Regions from separate parts of the Listeria sp. Marseille-Q6474 genome, predicted to be linked through region 3. Evidence: predicted binding sites of a transcription regulator. Region 3 holds the regulator's gene; each other region holds the start of a gene.
The links. Region 3 encodes Rex, which represses fermentation and respiration genes when NADH is low (regulators of the CRP and FNR family bind a similar motif). Its sites were predicted from a motif close to TTGTGAAATATTTCACAA; they were not measured.

Region 1: a site for Rex is predicted at 3,166-3,183, ahead of qoxA (cytochrome aa3 quinol oxidase subunit II). Genes of this name have one in related genera too.
Region 2: a site for Rex is predicted at 2,358-2,375, ahead of OC533_RS06650 (flavocytochrome c). Genes of this name have one in related genera too.

The regions. Positions count from the first base shown of each region.
Region 1 covers NZ_CAMPPS010000001.1:1,671,900-1,677,500, forward strand. Annotated here, with positions in the region: gene qoxB (cytochrome aa3 quinol oxidase subunit I) at 1-1,803, opposite strand, end outside; gene qoxA (cytochrome aa3 quinol oxidase subunit II) at 1,821-2,927, opposite strand; gene OC533_RS08370 (phosphomevalonate kinase) at 3,270-4,340, opposite strand; gene mvaD (diphosphomevalonate decarboxylase) at 4,330-5,301, opposite strand; gene mvk (mevalonate kinase) at 5,258-5,601, opposite strand, start outside.
Region 2 covers NZ_CAMPPS010000001.1:1,311,081-1,316,681, reverse strand. Annotated here, with positions in the region: gene OC533_RS06660 (InlB B-repeat-containing protein) at 1-616, shown strand, start outside; gene OC533_RS06655 (class I adenylate-forming enzyme family protein) at 658-2,184, opposite strand; gene OC533_RS06650 (flavocytochrome c) at 2,423-3,943, shown strand; gene OC533_RS06645 (oxidoreductase) at 4,109-5,125, shown strand; gene OC533_RS06640 (PTS sugar transporter subunit IIA) at 5,322-5,601, shown strand, end outside.
Region 3 covers NZ_CAMPPS010000002.1:351,742-357,342, reverse strand. Annotated here, with positions in the region: gene groL (chaperonin GroEL) at 1-1,082, opposite strand, end outside; gene groES (co-chaperone GroES) at 1,115-1,399, opposite strand; gene OC533_RS12575 (CPBP family intramembrane glutamic endopeptidase) at 1,632-2,318, shown strand; partial or broken gene OC533_RS12570 (DUF4305 domain-containing protein) at 2,320-2,524, shown strand; gene OC533_RS12565 (redox-sensing transcriptional repressor Rex) at 2,551-3,198, opposite strand; gene OC533_RS12560 (ABC-F family ATP-binding cassette domain-containing protein) at 3,509-5,461, shown strand; gene OC533_RS12555 (alpha/beta hydrolase) at 5,486-5,601, shown strand, end outside.

The sequences.
Region 1 (5,601 bases), on a different contig from region 3:
GAAGACTAGTCCGAAACCTGCAATGAAGAAGAAGACAGACATTACAAACCCAACCATGGTATTACTTGGCATATGGATTGGTTTATAATTTTTATCATTTACATATGGATCGCCTTTTTGTTTTCTATTCCAGAAATCATCCAAGTCATTCCATTCTGGTAAAACAGCAAAGTTATATTTTGGAGGAACTGCGGAACTTGTAGCCCATTCAAGCGTACGAGCATCCCACGGGTCACCAGTAACTTCACGTTTAGAGTTTTTATAGCTGTAGTAGATGTTGTAGCAAAGAACTAAGAATGCTACACCCATCAAGAATCCGCCCACTGTGGAAATAAAGTTAAGCGTTGTCCAGCCATCGCCTTGTACGTAAGTGTAAATACGACGCGGCATGCCATCTAGTCCTAGGAAATACTGCGGGAAGAAACAAACGTTAAATCCAACAACGAAAATCCAGAAGAACCATTTACCAATTTTTTCATTTAGTCTGTAACCGACCATTTTTGGATACCAGTATGTAAGCCCGGCAAAGCAGGAGAATACTGTCCCAGCAATTAATACGTAGTGGAAATGGGATACTAAGAAGTACGTATTGTGATATTGATAATCGGCCGCAGCCATCGCAAGCATAACCCCAGTTACCCCACCGACAACAAAGTTAGGGATAAAGGCAAGCGACCAAAGCATTGGCGTTGTAAAGGTTATTCGCCCTTTGTACATTGTAAAGAGCCAGTTGAATATCTTAATCCCGGTCGGTATCGCAATCATCATCGTTGTAATGGAGAAGAAGGAGTTAACAAGCGCCCCTGATCCCATTGTAAAGAAGTGATGGACCCAAACTAGGAAACTTAGTAAAGAAATAACTGCCATCGCGGCAACCATCGCCGGATAACCAAATAATTTTTTCCTTGAGAAAGTAGAAATAATCTCTGAGAAAATACCGAAAGCTGGCAAAATAACAATATATACTTCCGGATGCCCCCAAACCCAGAACAAGTTGGCCCACATCATTGGGAGCCCGCCATTCGTGAGTGTGAAGAATGCTGTCCCAAACAGTCGGTCAAATGACATCAAAGCAAGTGCCACTGTTAAAACTGGGAAAGCGAAAATAATAATCAAACTTGTAATTAATGAAGACCAAGTAAACATTGGCATTTTCATTAACGTCATACCTTTTGTACGCATTCTTAAAATCGTAACGAAAAAGTTAATCCCCGTCATCAGCGTACCAATACCAGCGATTTGAACGCCTAGAAGATAGAAGTTAATTCCATATCCCGCGCTAAAATCTGTCGCAAGTGGCGCATAGTTTGTCCAACCAGCATCTGGTGAACCACCAATTACGAATGATAAGTTAAATAGCATCGCTCCCATAAAGAACGTCCAAAAACTTAAGTTGTTTAAAAACGGAAATGCAACATCACGCGCACCAATTTGAAGTGGTACTGCGATGTTCATCAGTCCGATGATAAACGGCATCGCCATAAATAAAATCATAATTGTTCCGTGCGTAGAAAATACTTCATTGTAATGCTGTGCGTCTAAAAATTTCATATCCGGTAAAGCGAGCTGGGTACGCATCATTAGCGCATCCACACCACCACGGAAAAACATTAAGACAGCAGCAAGCAAGTACATAATACCTATTTTTTTATGATCAACGGAAGAAATCCACTCTTTCATGAGCCACTTCCATTTTTTTGTATAAGTTAGTAACGCAACAACACCAATACTTACAAGTACGATAGAAATCTGCGCACCTAAAATCATTGGGTCGCCAGTTACGATAAACTCATTCCATTTCATGCCTTATGTCCCCCCTTTTAGTTCCCTGCGTCATCCGATTCTTTTTTATTGAATTCATTTGTTTGGATGTCATCTTCCATTTTCTTCATTTCATCTTCGCGGTGTTTATCCTCATGGTAACCTTCGCCGTTTTTAATAATTTGTGGCTTCATATCATGACGCTCAAATTGCGGATTAGTTACTGTCACAGGACGAACCGGAAGCATTGGTTTATCAGAAATGGTTGATTTTGTGTTCGGATTATGTGGATTTGTCATTTCATAACCAAAACGTTTGTAGGCATAGAAAACATACTCTGGATCAGCTGCTACATCAACAAATGCTAAATGCGTACCAGAATAAGTTTTTTTCTTGGAGCTTCCAGGAATTAAAAGACGGTCATATGTGTCTTGCGTAATAACTGGCGAGTTCGCTTTTGTTTCTTTTGCCCATTTTTTGAAATCTTTTTCAGATTGAGCTACTACGTCAAAGCGTTGATCCGCAAAACCTTCACCATTGAAGTTTGCATTACGGCCTTTATACGTACCAACCTCATCTGCTTGTAAATATAAATTCATCGTCATTCCAGACATCGCATATTTTTGTCCACCTAATTGTGGTACCCAAAAACTTGTCATCGTATCTGCTGAAGTTAATTTAAACAGAACAGGACGGTCGGTTGGAATATTTACATAGTTGACCGTTTCAATTGACTCATCTGGATAACTAAAAATCCATTTCCAGTCTGCACTTGTTGCGTAAATAACAATTGGATCTTTATGCGAAGTCACTTTTGGTGCTTCTTCCCCTGCATAAATTGTTTTTACAGTCGGAATAGCCAGAGCAATAACGATAGCAACTGGAATTAATGTCCAAAAAATTTCCAGTTTTCTACTACCATGCATATCTGGCTCATAGTTTGAAATGTCTTTCCGTTCGCGGTATTTAACCAACATAATCGTAAACAATACAAAAATCGTCAAAACAATAACCAGCATAAATATAATCGAATAAATAATTAAGTCCGACTGACCTTTTGCAACTGGTCCTTTTGGATTAAGTACCGTCAAGTCACCACAACCACTTATAAGGCCGGTAACCCCAAGTAGTGCCGTAAGTAGCAAAGATTTAAGTACCTTTGACACCCGAATCCCCTCTTTTCCTTTTGATGTTTTCTAATGTGTATTTTTGCGCAAAAATACCATTACCGGAGTGCTGAAAGAAGCTTTTTAGAACTCCTATGTAACTGAAAAAATGCTTTACTATTTGATTCTTTTAAAAAGCTCACAAACTTTTTTCTGAACTGATTAGCATTTTTAGAATCACTATGTTCATACTCTAACTCATTATATCTGATTTAATACCTTAGTTCAAAAACCTGATATATTAAATATTTCACAAACTTTTATTCTGTTCACTATTCCCTAGATTGTGAAATTTGAAACAAAAAAGCAACAAACTATTTATTTTAGTTTGCTGCTTAAAATTTATTCAGTAATTTGAACTCTCCCTGTATGGAAAGGTAAATGTTTAATACCAAGCTTTTCCCACTCATTGACAAGTTTTTCGGCTAGTTCTTTCGTTTTCGAGAAAGCTATTCCGCAGTCGCCGCCACCAGAGCCAGAAGATTTGCCTGCGCCGCCCATATTTTCAGCTGAGTCCGCGAGTTCTTTTAGCAAGCTTGTTTCAATATTTACGCCAGCTTTTGTTCCAAGTTCTTGAAGAATGCGACGATTTTCTTTAATAGATGAATAAAGCAATTCCTCGTCTTTCGTATGGAAAGCTTGAATTATTTGCTTCATAATCTCATTATTTCTAGTTAAAAAATGTTGATAATTCTTGCTATCTTCTTGCTTAAATGCATGAATTTGCGAAACTAGTTTTCCGGTACTTACCGGTGTGCCCGTCCAACCTACAGAAAAAGTCGGTACTGGTTCTTCTAATGTTTCGATTTGAAGCATTGGCCACGGCTCTTTCATAAACCATTCGAGTGATTTATAAGCTAAACGATGCTTCACCCATTCCTGATCAAAGGTCGTATAAGCAATCCAGCCACCATACATACAAGAAGCAATATCACCACAAGAACCATTACCTTGCACAACTAAATGTGAAAGGGCAGCTAGTTTGAATTTTTTAAGCATTGATATTTCTGGATAAAATTTCGTCATTAACGCGTTGATTACAGCAACCGTTGCCGCTGCGCTTGAACCGAGTCCATACTTTGCGCCAGATTGGTCGATTAGTTCTGTTTCAATGACCATCTTCACAGGAGTTAGTTCTATACCTTCTGATTTTAGGAAAGTTGTCGCGATATTAATTGCTTCAGCTGTAAATGTCCAATGTTCCCCGTCTGGTTTAAGTTCTCCGCCAATTGGCCATGAAACTGGATTTTCATAATGTGGAATCCATAATTCATTGCGTTCACTATCTTCAAGAGTTAGCGTTATATAACGATTAACTGCAGTTAGAATGGCTGTGTGACCGGATTCTACCACCGCATACTCACCAGCAACATATAATTTTCCAGGTATTTTAACTTGTAGTTTATTTTTCATCTGATATAACACTCGCTTCCTTACCAGCGTGGCAAATTAGAACGTTTTTAGCCAAACCTGACAACTTCTCTGCTACAATATTTTCATTTTGACGCTCACAAATAACTTTAACATTTGGACCAGCATCCATTGTGAAATAGGCTGGTATGCCGTTTTCACGCAATTCTCTAACAGCATCCATTATTTCTAGCGACAAAGGTTGAAAATAAGTAAAAGGAGGCTCTGCACCAAGCGTTGTCGCATGCATTTTCATGCCATTTCGTTCTGTGATTTCGCCAACTTTGATGAAATCTTCCTCCAAAATAGCTTGTTTCATTTCTTCCAAGTCTGTTTCAGCAGCAGAAACCCATTTTTCGAAAAACGGAGATGTTTCAACAGTTAGGCGCATTCCATCCCGACTAGAAACTTTCTTTTCTTTATCAGAAACGACTGCGACTACAAGAGACATTTTGTCACATAATTTATTGGTAAAAGGTACGGCAAATGAATCACTACCATCCGCGAGCTCACCTTTTTCCCAAATGACAAAATCGCCGAAAACGGAACGAGAAGCAGAACCAGACCCGAAACGAGCCAGTCTGGAAATGTATTCTTTTGTGTCTTTTCTGCCAGCAGCGCTAGATCCAGCAAGTGCAAGAGCTGCAAATGCAGAAGCCGATGAAGCAAGCCCGGCCGCAGTTGGAACGTGATTTTCGGAAGTAATTTTTGCTTTTGCTGAAATACCGAATTCTTCACGCATTTTATCTATAAAACGAGCTACTTTAGCATCCGTTTTTTGTTCATTATTTAGAATAAATGTATCCTGGGCTAAGTTTTCGTCCCATTCTACCGTTGTTTTTGTATAAAATTTATCTACCGTGAAGGATAAACTACTGTTTGCAGGTAGAATCAAGTGTTCATCGCGTTTTCCCCAGTATTTAATTAGCGCCACATTCGTGTGTGCGATGGCTGTCGCTCTCATAACTACCTTCTCCAATCGTAAAAATCCATTCTTGTGCAGCTCCAGCATTATGAAGCGCCGTCGTTATTTGTTTAGCGATTTCTTGATTTTTTGCTACAGCGATAATACATCCGCCTCTACCGCCACCTGTAAGTTTCGCCCCGTCCGCGCCATTACTTCTAGCTACTTTAATTAATTTCTCTAAACTGCTATCACTAACTGTCAAAGTTTCCAAATAAGATTGAGCTTTATTCATTGCAGCACCTATCTTCACAGTGTCAGCATCGCCTTCTAAATGCAACTTTATTTCCCGGGAAATAT
Region 2 (5,601 bases), on a different contig from region 3:
TAGTATTAATAGTTATACCGCGACTTTTGATGTAGATGGCGTCATTTCTACTCAAACTGTAGACTATCAAGGCTTACTGGAAGAGCCCCCAGCGCCAACTAAAGAGGGTTATACATTTAAAGGTTGGTATGATGCCAAAACTGGTGGAACAAAATGGGACTTCACAAACAATCAAATGCCAGCGAAAGATATAACCTTATATGCCCAGTTTAGTATTAATAGTTATACCGCAACTTTTGATGTAGATGGCGTTATTTCTACTCAAACGGTAGATTATCAAGGTTTACTAGAAGAGCCACCAGCACCAACTAAGGATGGTTATACATTTACAGGTTGGTATGATGCCAAAACTGGCGGAACAAAATGGGATTTCACAAACAATCAAATGCCAGCAAAAGACATAACCTTGTATGCCCAGTTTAGTAAAGATGCAGCTCCTGGGGGAGGAAGCGATGAAGGCGGAGGCAACTCTGAAAATAGTACAGATGGAACTACTAATACGGATACTATCAACCACATCGTACTACCAGCAACAGGAGATCACCGTGTACTTTTTCCAATTTTTATTGGGACATTTCTTACGGGTTTAGCACTACTTACACTTAGAAGAAAATAAATGAAAAAGCAGCTGCATGACGCAGCTGCTTTTTTTGAAACTTATTTTTTCAATTCTCGTTCCATCTGCAAACGTTGTACTTTCATCGTTGCAGTGCGCGGAATTTCATCATATTTCATCACAATTGGCTCATTCATATGTGGTAGATCAGAAACTGCGTCCCACCATGCATCCCAGTTCATTTCTTTATCATCATGAACAGCGATAATTGGTTGCGGGCTGCCGTTTTCACCGCGGATAATAACGACTTCATCGAGGAAAGTAAGCGTATCAAGCAGTTTATCTTCAATCGCAAGTGTGCTATCAATCGTTTCGACTAAATCAACTTGACGATCTTGCAAGAATAAGCGGCCTTGTTCATCTTTCATACCGTAGTCACCGCTGTCCCACCAAGGTCCATACACATTTTCTTCAAAACGAGCTTCTTCTTTGTAATAAGTAAGGGCGCGACCTTTAGACAGCATTTGGATATTACCGCTAACTCCGGGTGCAACTGGATTACCGTCTTGGTCCACAATCCGAACCTCGGTTAAACCTGGGACACCAATTCCCATATCACGAGCATTTAACGTTTCGATGGATTGCAGTGTATGGCCACGTAAAATCATTGGACCACATTCACTTTGCCCATAAATTTGTAAGAAAATTGGTTTTTTATATTCAGAAGTACGAAGGAAAACCGCCATTGTTTCTTTGTTAATCGCATCAAATGTAGAATGATAAAATTTAATGCTTTGGAAAACATCTGGTTTTTCACGAGCAAGGGAAGCCCATTGTACAAAATGGTTTGGATGGGTTTCAAGCACGTATGGTTTATATTCGCGTAGTACTTTTTCAATATTTGTTTTAGAAGGATTTGCGATTGGTAATAATGGGAAACCAAGTGACATCAAGGAAGAAACTCCAATATTAAAACGAGAATGAACAGGTGAAATATGGAAAGCCACTAGTCCTCGCGGTTTGATGAAATTAAGAATGCGTCTTTGGTATTTCGTTCTCCAGCCCATCGAATTAGCGGAGTGCGCAATTAATTTTGGCACGCCAGTTGTTCCAGATGTGTGGGTCATATAAGCAATCATATCTTTTGGTAATTCCTCTTGCTCGCAAGTATAGCCGTCTAATGGCGCTTTGAACAATTGTTCAGCATTGATCAATCTTGAGTCCGGCAAATTGTTTAACTGATGGCTTTTATCAGAAGTCTCAGAGTCAAAAAGTAACCAAGGTTGATCAAGGCGATTAACAAAAATATCAATTGTGGATGCTGGAAGATGAGGCGAGACCATAATTGGCACAGCACCAATATAAGAAATCGCAACTGCTAAAATATAAGAATCAAATTTGGCAGATTTATAAACGATTACTTTTTCTTCTTTACGCACACCAAATCTATGTAGATGAGCTGCTTTTTGGATGATAGCTTCTTCGCATTTTTTGTAAGTGGTGTGAAGACCTAATTCAGGAAAAGTAACAAGTTCTTCATCAAAATGGATTGGCATTTCTGGATAGCGTTCAGCAGATTTTTTGAAGTTGGTATAAAGATTAAGCGGTTCATACTTTTTTATCGTCATATGGCGATGCTCCTTTAATATTTGATGTTGTTATTATATCACTTTGTCGAAATAATGAGGAGTGGTTACTAAAAACATTTTCGTCATTTTAAAAAAATCTGTAAATTGCTTGTTTTCTTAATTCAAGAAATCCTACAGATACCCTATAAAGAAATCTCAATTAATGATATAATATGTTAATATAATCACAAACTGTTTGGCAGAAGGAAAATTTTTAAAAAAAGTGGAGGTACAAAAAATGAAAAAAAGGTTAGCTACAACTCTCATCATGCTACTATCACTTGCATTAATCATCGCAGGTTGTGGCAGTAACAACACAAGTAAAAGTGACTCGGCGAAAACGAAAGAAAAAGAAAAAACAGAAGTAACATCAGGGGCGTCGAAAACAAGTTATACAGACCCATCTGAATTAAAAGATAAATACGATATTGTTATCGTTGGTGCAGGTGGCGCGGGAATGTCAGCAGCACTAGAAGCAAAATCTAAAGGGATGAACCCAGTAATTCTTGAAAAAATGCCACTTGCAGGCGGAAACACAATGAAAGCCTCTTCTGGTATGAATGCATCTGAAACTAAATTCCAAAAAGAACAAGGAATTAATGATAGCAATGACAAGTTTTATGAAGAAACATTAAAAGGCGGTCACGGAACAAACGATAAAGCAATGCTTCGTTTCTTCGTAGATAACTCCGCTAGTGCAATTGATTGGTTAGACTCTATGGATATTAAATTAAACAACTTAACTATCACAGGCGGAATGAGCGAAAAACGTACCCACCGTCCTGAAGATGGCTCAGCAGTTGGTAAATACTTAGTAGACGGTTTACTAAAAAATGTGCAAGAACAAAAAATTCCAGTCTTCGTTAATGCAGATGTAAAAGAAATTACACAAAAAGACGGAAAAGTAACTGGTGTTAAAGTAAAATTAAACAATAAAGACGAAAAAACAATTAGCTCGAACGCAGTAGTTGTAACAACTGGTGGTTACGGTGCTAATAAAGATATGATTGAAAAAGAACGTCCAGACTTAAAAGGCTACGTAACAACGAACCAAGAAGGAAGTACTGGCGACGGTATTAAAATGATTGAAAAACTTGGCGGGACAACAGTAGATATGGACCAAATCCAAGTTCACCCAACAGTTCAACAAGATAAGTCTTACCTTATCGGTGAAGCTGTCCGCGGTGAAGGTGCGATTTTAGTTTCTCAAGAAGGTAAACGTTTTGGAAACGAACTAGATACACGTGATAACGTAACTGCTTCCATCAATAAATTACCAGAAAAATCCGCTTACCTAATATTCGATTCAGGCGTAAAAGATCGCGTAAAAGCTATCGCGCAATACGAAGAAATGGGCTTTGTTGAAGAAGGTAAAACAATTGATGAATTAGCTAGCAAAATCAATGTTCCAAAAGAAGAACTAACGAAAACATTAGACACTTGGAATGCAAGCGTTAAAAACAAAAAAGACGAAGCATTTGGTAGAACAACTGCAATGGATAATGATTTATCCAAAGCTCCATACTACGCAATCAAAATCGGCCCAGGAATTCATTACACAATGGGTGGCGTAAAAATCAATACAAATACAGAAGTTTTAGATAAAGACGGTAAACCAATCACAGGTCTATTTGCTGCAGGCGAAGTAACTGGTGGCTTACACGGGGAAAACCGTATCGGTGGGAACTCTGTCGCTGAAATCATTATTTTTGGACGTCAAGCTGGCGATAAATCAGCAGAATTTGTAAAAGCGAAGTAAAAATTTCTTAACCAATAGTTATGTGATTAATTAAAAATAAAAACTTGCTAAGACGCTTAAAATAGACGTTTTAGCAAGTTTTTTTATTGGCTAAGTAAAGCGATAGTGTAGTACTATGGATAGGAGCTAATACTAATTTTAAAGCTTTAATAAGGAGGAAATAATATGTTGAAAATGGGTTTTATCGGAAATGGGAAAAGCACGAATAGATACCATTTACCGTTTATTTTAGAGCGCGATAATATTGAAGTGAAGACGATTTATAATCGAAATCCCAAAACAGCCACATGGGACAAAATCGAAGGGGTACATTATACAACAGATTTAGATGAGCTATTAAAAGACCCTGAAATAAAGCTAATTACCATTTCAACTACACAAAGCTCTCATTTTGAATATGCAAAAATGGTCTTGGAAAATGGCAAAAACGTACTTGTTGAAAAACCATTTATGATGACTTACGACGAAGCTAAAGAAATATTCGAACTAGCTAAAGAACGCGGTTTACTAGTACAATGCTACCAAAATCGTCGTTTCGATTCCGATTTCCTCACAGCACAAAAAGTGATTGAAAGCGGAAAATTAGGTGATTTATTGGAAGTAGAAATGCATTATGACTATTTCCGTCCAGAAATCCCAGAATCCGTCCATGAATTTAAATTCTACGATAGCTATCTTTATGGTCACGGCTGCCACACGATTGATCAAGTTTTATCTTATTTCGGAAAACCAGACGACATTCACTACGATGTGCGCCAACTGCTCGGCGAAGGACGAATGAACGATTATTTCGACCTTGATTTATATTATGGCGTAACAAAAGTTTCTGTAAAATCAAGCTACTTCCGCATAAAAGCCCGTCCAAGTTTTGTCCTATACGGCAAAAAAGGCATGTTTACAAAGGAAACAAAAGACCGCCAAGAAGAACATTTAAAACTCTTTTATATGCCAAGTAATCCGGACTTTGGGATTGACTTACCAGAACACTACGGCACGCTAACGTATGTCGATGATGCAGGAGTTTGGCACGAGGAAAAAGTTATTTCCGAAGTTGGCGATTATGGTCGCGTGTACGATGATTTATACGAAGCGATTATTAATGGAAAACCTAAACAAGTAACGGACGAAGAAACCTTGCTACAAATGGAGATTTTGGAAAAAGGCGTCGAAGCTTGTAAATAAAAAAATGTCCGCGAGAGGAATCTTGCGGGCGTTTTTTTAGATAAAAATGATTGATTTCGTTCAAATAAACTATCAAAACAACCGTAAAAATGAACTTTTTGCATAATACACCCATAATATTGAATGAAGTCGTTCAGCGTGATATAGTGTAATCAAACAAGTGAAGCGCTTACTTTGTTGAGAGAGGATGTGCATTATGAATATATCGAATTTAATTAATGAAAACCGAATTATTTTTGATGATCGTATTCAAACAAAACAATTATTATTTGAAAAAGCAGCTGAAGTACTAGGTGAAGAAGGGTCTATAACAAATCCAAAAAAATTTATACGTGACTTATACAAACGAGAAGAAGAAACTTCCACTGGAATTGAAGATGGTTTTGGCATCCCTCATGCAAAAAGTAAATATGTAAAAGAACCGTTGATTGTTTTTGTTCATTCTGGCATTATTACTGATTATTTTGGATTAGATG
Region 3 (5,601 bases):
TCTCTATCAAATTCAGAAGTAGTTTCTTCCATTTGCGCACGGATTTGGTTTACGCGAGCGCTGATTTGTGTGGAATCGCCTGCTCCTTCTACGATTGTTGTATCATCTTTTGTTACAACTACTTTGTTAGCTGTTCCAAGTTGATCAACTGTTGCTGTTTTCAGCTCTAAACCTAGGTCTTCTGTGATTACTTGTCCACCAGTTAAAACAGCAATATCTTCTAGCATTGCTTTACGGCGGTCACCGAAACCAGGAGCTTTCACTGCAACTACGTTAAATGTTCCGCGAAGTTTGTTTAGTACTAGAGTTGCTTGAGCTTCTCCTTCAACATCTTCCGCGATAATTAGCATTGGACGACCTTGTTGAACAACTTGTTCTAAAACTGGTAAGATTTCTTGGATGTTGTTGATTTTTTTATCTGTAATTAAAATGTATGGTTTTTCAAGGACTGCTTCCATTTTGTCAGAATCAGTTACCATGTAAGGGCTAGTGTAGCCACGGTCAAATTGCATACCTTCTACTACGTCTAATTCTGTTGCAAAGCCTTTGGATTCTTCAATAGTAATAACGCCATCGTTACCAACACGTTCCATTGCTTCTGCGATTAATTTACCAACTTCTTCATCACCAGAAGAAATGGCAGCAACTTGAGCGATAGACTCTTTGCTTTCAATTGGTTTAGAGATAGCTTTTAATTCTTCAATAGCAGTTGCTACGGCTTTTTCGATACCACGACGTACGCCTACTGGATTTGCTCCAGCTGTTACGTTTTTCAAGCCTTCTTGAATCATTGCTTGCGCTAAAACGGTAGCAGTTGTAGTTCCGTCCCCAGCAACATCATTGGTTTTAGAAGCAACTTCAGATACAAGTTTTGCGCCCATGTTTTCAAATGGGTCTTCTAATTCGATTTCTTTTGCAATCGTTACACCATCATTTGTAATTAACGGAGAACCGAATTTTTTTTCTAAAACAACATTACGACCTTTTGGGCCAAGCGTTACTTTTACTGCGTTTGCTAGTTGGTCGACACCACGTAACATGGCACGACGAGCATCTTCACTAAATTTAATATCTTTTGCCATTTTATATTTCCCTCCGATTATTTCTTTTTTTATTATTTAGTAATTGCTAAAATATCACTTTCACGTAAAATCAGATAGTCAGTTCCTTCATACGTCACTTCTGTTCCAGAGTATTTTGCGAAGATAACCGTGTCACCTTCTGCAACTTCAAGTGGTTCTTTTGTGCCGTTATCTAGCACACGACCTGAACCGACTGCAACAATTTTCCCTGATTGCGGTTTTTCTTTAGCAGAGTCTGGTAATACAATCCCACTCGCTGTTTTTTCCTCTGCTTCAAGTACTTCAATTACAACACGATCTCCTAATGGTTTTAACAATGTAAATGACCTCCTCTGATATAATTACATTTTTCATTTTAGCACTCGACACATTAGAGTGCTAATACAGTTATTATGATACCAAACTAAATAAAAATTGCAAGCAAAAACGTTTAAAAATTAAAGAATTCTTATTTGCGGTAAAGCGTGATAACTAGTACAATAAGAAGAGCTATTTCCGCTATTTTTAAGCATTTAGCTGGAGCTTGTTTTTAGAAGGGATGCGTATTTTTTGGCTAAACGTTATATTACGATTGTATTAGTTTATTTATTATTACTATTTTCTGCATCTATTGGAATTCCGATTGTTCAACATATTTTACTTAGTATGACTACGATTTCTACAGCGGATGCTCAAACTTATGGGGTAATTACATGGTCGATTTTTTCTAATTTATTATCACTCGCCATTATTATTCCAATGCTTTATAGAAAACCAAAAGAAAATAAAATCGAACTCGGTGAAAAAACTGCGCCATTTCTGAGTATTGTGTGGATTATTGGTGGAGTGATTGGGTTATACGTAGCACAATTTATTTGTAGCATTATTCTAACGCTAATTTCTGGGAATATTGGTGAATCGGCAAACACAGAATTACTTGTTGATTTAACTAGATCGGCGCCTATTTTCTTGATTTTCATTTCAGTTCTCGGGCCAATTTTAGAAGAGCTTGTTTTTAGAAAAGTGGTTTTTGGTGGGCTGAGTAATGTGATGAACATTCATGTGGCGGCAGTTATTAGTTCGCTCTTCTTTGGGCTACTTCACGGGGATATTTCCTTTTTACTTACTTATTTTGTCATCGGATTAATTCTTTGTTTTCTTTATACGAAAACGAAACGAATTGCTGTTTCGATGGGCGCACATATTTTAATGAATACCATTGTTTTGCTCGTGAGTCTTGGAATCATTGGAGGATAATATGAAAAATTCATTAATAAAGCAAAGTTTTCTTTATTTTGCGCTTGGTCTTGTATTTGTCTATTTCGTTATTGTTCGAGTGGCTGAATATGGTTATGATCTTGTTGCCTATATACTTATACTCATGATGTTAATTGATTTTGGTATTGGTATTGGCCTTATTATCACTGGGCTTAAAAGACGTAAAAAAAACCTGTAGAAAGTAAGTGTTGCTTACCTTCTACAGGTTTTTTTATTCTGTTTTCGCTGGATAGTTTTCCAGGAAATAGATTAACGTTTGTAATTCCGTTGTAAGATCGATATGGTGCACACGAACTTGTTTTGGAACGCTAATACGAGCTGGCGTAAAGTTTAGAATACCTTTAACATCTGCTTCAATTAAACGATCTACAGTTACTTGCGCTTCGTCAGCTGGAACTGTCAGAATAACTACTTCCACACCATTTTCACGAACAATTTCTTCCATATCATTTAAGTGATAAATTGGAATGTCTTGTTGAACACTACCAACTTTCGCTGGGTCTACATCAAATGCAGCAACGATTTTGATATTATTGTTTTTCATGAAATTATAATGTAATAATGCTGTACCTAGGTTACCTACACCGATTAGTGCAACATTTGTCTGTTTGTCCTGACTAAGTGTTTTGCTGAAAAAGTCGAGTATGTAAGAAACGTTATACCCGTATCCTTTCTTACCTAATGCGCCAAAGTACGAAAAATCACGTCGAATAGTCGCTGAATCAACTTTCACCGCTTCACTTAATTCCGCAGATGATACTCGTTCCTTACCTGATTCATCTAGGTATTTCAAGTAACGATGATATAATGGTAAGCGTTTTGCTGTCGCTTGTGGAATTTTTGTTGTTTCCTCCATCATGCCTTCTGTCCCTTCTTCTTTTAAATTTTTTCTGAAGTTGAAGCTTTTGTGAACTGTACTTCCTTTCACATGCTTGCTTATATACTATAAACATTTCACAAGGAATGCACAAACTTTTTGCTCATGATTTTCAAGCAATAGTTTGTCCCGCAAAATATCTAGTGTTTTCCTTCTTTTCCATTCTACGCTAAAATCACAAATAATGCGAGTGTTTTCACAATCTACCTTATACGTGAAGCCCTTCTTCTCTCATTGCGATTACTTGGCTTTTAAGATAAACTAGTAAGGAGAACGTTCGAGGAGAGAGATTATGATATTATTACAAGTTCAGCAAATTTCTAAATTCTTCGGTGCAGAAGTTATTTTAGATAATATTAAATTAGAAGTAAAAACAGGCGACCGAATTGCCTTAGTTGGCCGAAATGGCGCTGGTAAATCTACTTTACTTAAAATTATCGCTGGAAAAATGAGTTATGACGGCGGAACAATTTCTAAACCTAAAAGTGTCGAAATTGGCTATTTGGCTCAAAATACTGGCCTTGAATCCACGAAAACAATTTGGGATGAAATGTTAAGTGTTTTTAATTCACTTAGAAAAATGGAAGCAGATTTACGCAAAATGGAGCTTCGTCTTGGGGAACCTGAGCTTTATAATAATCCGGAAAAATATCAAGCATTGATGACCGATTACGATACTTTGCAACATACTTTTAAAGAAGTTGGTGGGTATACGTATGAAGCAGAAATCCGTTCCGTTTTAAACGGTTTACGCTTTTATCCAGAAGATTATGAAGTAGAAATCGCCTCACTCAGTGGTGGGCAAAAAACAAGGCTTGCACTGGCTAAGTTATTACTCGCGAAACAGGATATTCTTGTTCTCGATGAACCGACAAACCATTTAGACATTGAAACACTAGCATGGTTAGAAACATATTTGCAAAACTATCATGGTTCTTTACTTATCGTTTCTCATGACCGCTATTTCCTAGATAAAGTCGTTAACCAAGTATACGAAATTAGCCGCACAAGAATTGATCACTACAAAGGAAATTACAGTTCATTTGTTAGTCAAAAACAAGCTAAACTTGAACAAATGTGGAAAGAATTCGATAAACAACAAAAACAAATTTCCAAGCTAGAAGATTTTGTCGCTAGAAATATCGTTCGCGCTTCTACAACTAAGCGAGCTCAGAGCAGAAGAAAACAATTAGAAAAAATGGATGTACTCGCTCGACCTCAAGGCGACGAAAAATCGGCTCATTTTGGCTTCCAATTTGAAAAGCAAACTGGTAAAGATGTTTTAATGGTAGATGAATTAAGTATTGGTTACGCCAAAGACAAGCGCATCGCTTCCAATCTAACATTCGAAATGAAACGTCAAGATAGTCTAGCGCTCGTTGGTCCAAACGGAATCGGTAAATCTACCCTTCTTAAAACACTTATTCGTGATATTCCAGCTCTTAGCGGTGAATTTCATTTTGGAGCAGGTGTCAAAATCGGTTACTATGACCAAGAACAAGCTAAACTAACATCCAACAAAACTGTTTTGATGGAACTTTGGGATGATTATCCAGAATTAAATGAAGTGAACGTTCGAACAACACTGGGTAATTTCTTATTTTCAGATGATGACGTCCTAAAAAACGTTCAATCCCTTAGTGGTGGTGAAAAAGCTAGACTCGCTCTTGCAAAACTTACTTTACTTGAAGCCAACGTGCTAATTCTCGATGAACCTACCAACCATTTAGACATTGAAAGTAAAGAAGTTTTAGAAGCTGCTTTGATCGATTTTGAAGGAACGATTCTATTTGTTTCTCATGACCGTTACTTTATTAATCGCATCGCTTCAAAAGTAGTAGAACTAGCTCCAGAAAAAGCGACCGTTTTCCTTGGCGATTATGATTATTATCAGGAAAAAATCGCCGAAGCAAAAGAACTAGCGCGCCTTGATGCAGAAGATCGTCGTAAAAAAGGGGAACCTGTCGAAGCAACTGCCTCGGTTAGAAAACTAAATTATCAAGAAGAAAAAGAACAGCAAAAACTACTTCGTCAAAGAAAACGCAAACTAGAAGAAGTAGAAAAGTCTATGGAAGAAACAGATGAAAAAATCGCCGAACTAGAACTTCAATTAACCAAACCGGAAATTTTTCAAGACCATGAGAAAGCTTTTGAAATTACGCAGGAACTTGATGTGGTAAAAGCACGTGGTGAAAAATTGATGGAGGAATGGGAAAAAGTAAGCGAAGAACTAGAATCTATGTAATCTACATAAAAAAAGGAGCTAACAATGAAAAAGATTTTAATTATTTCTGGTTCAATTATCCTTGGGTTACTTGTAATTATTAGTATTTGCGCAAGTTTTTACTTATATAGCTATGCGCTATCTCGTGATAATTCAAGTAT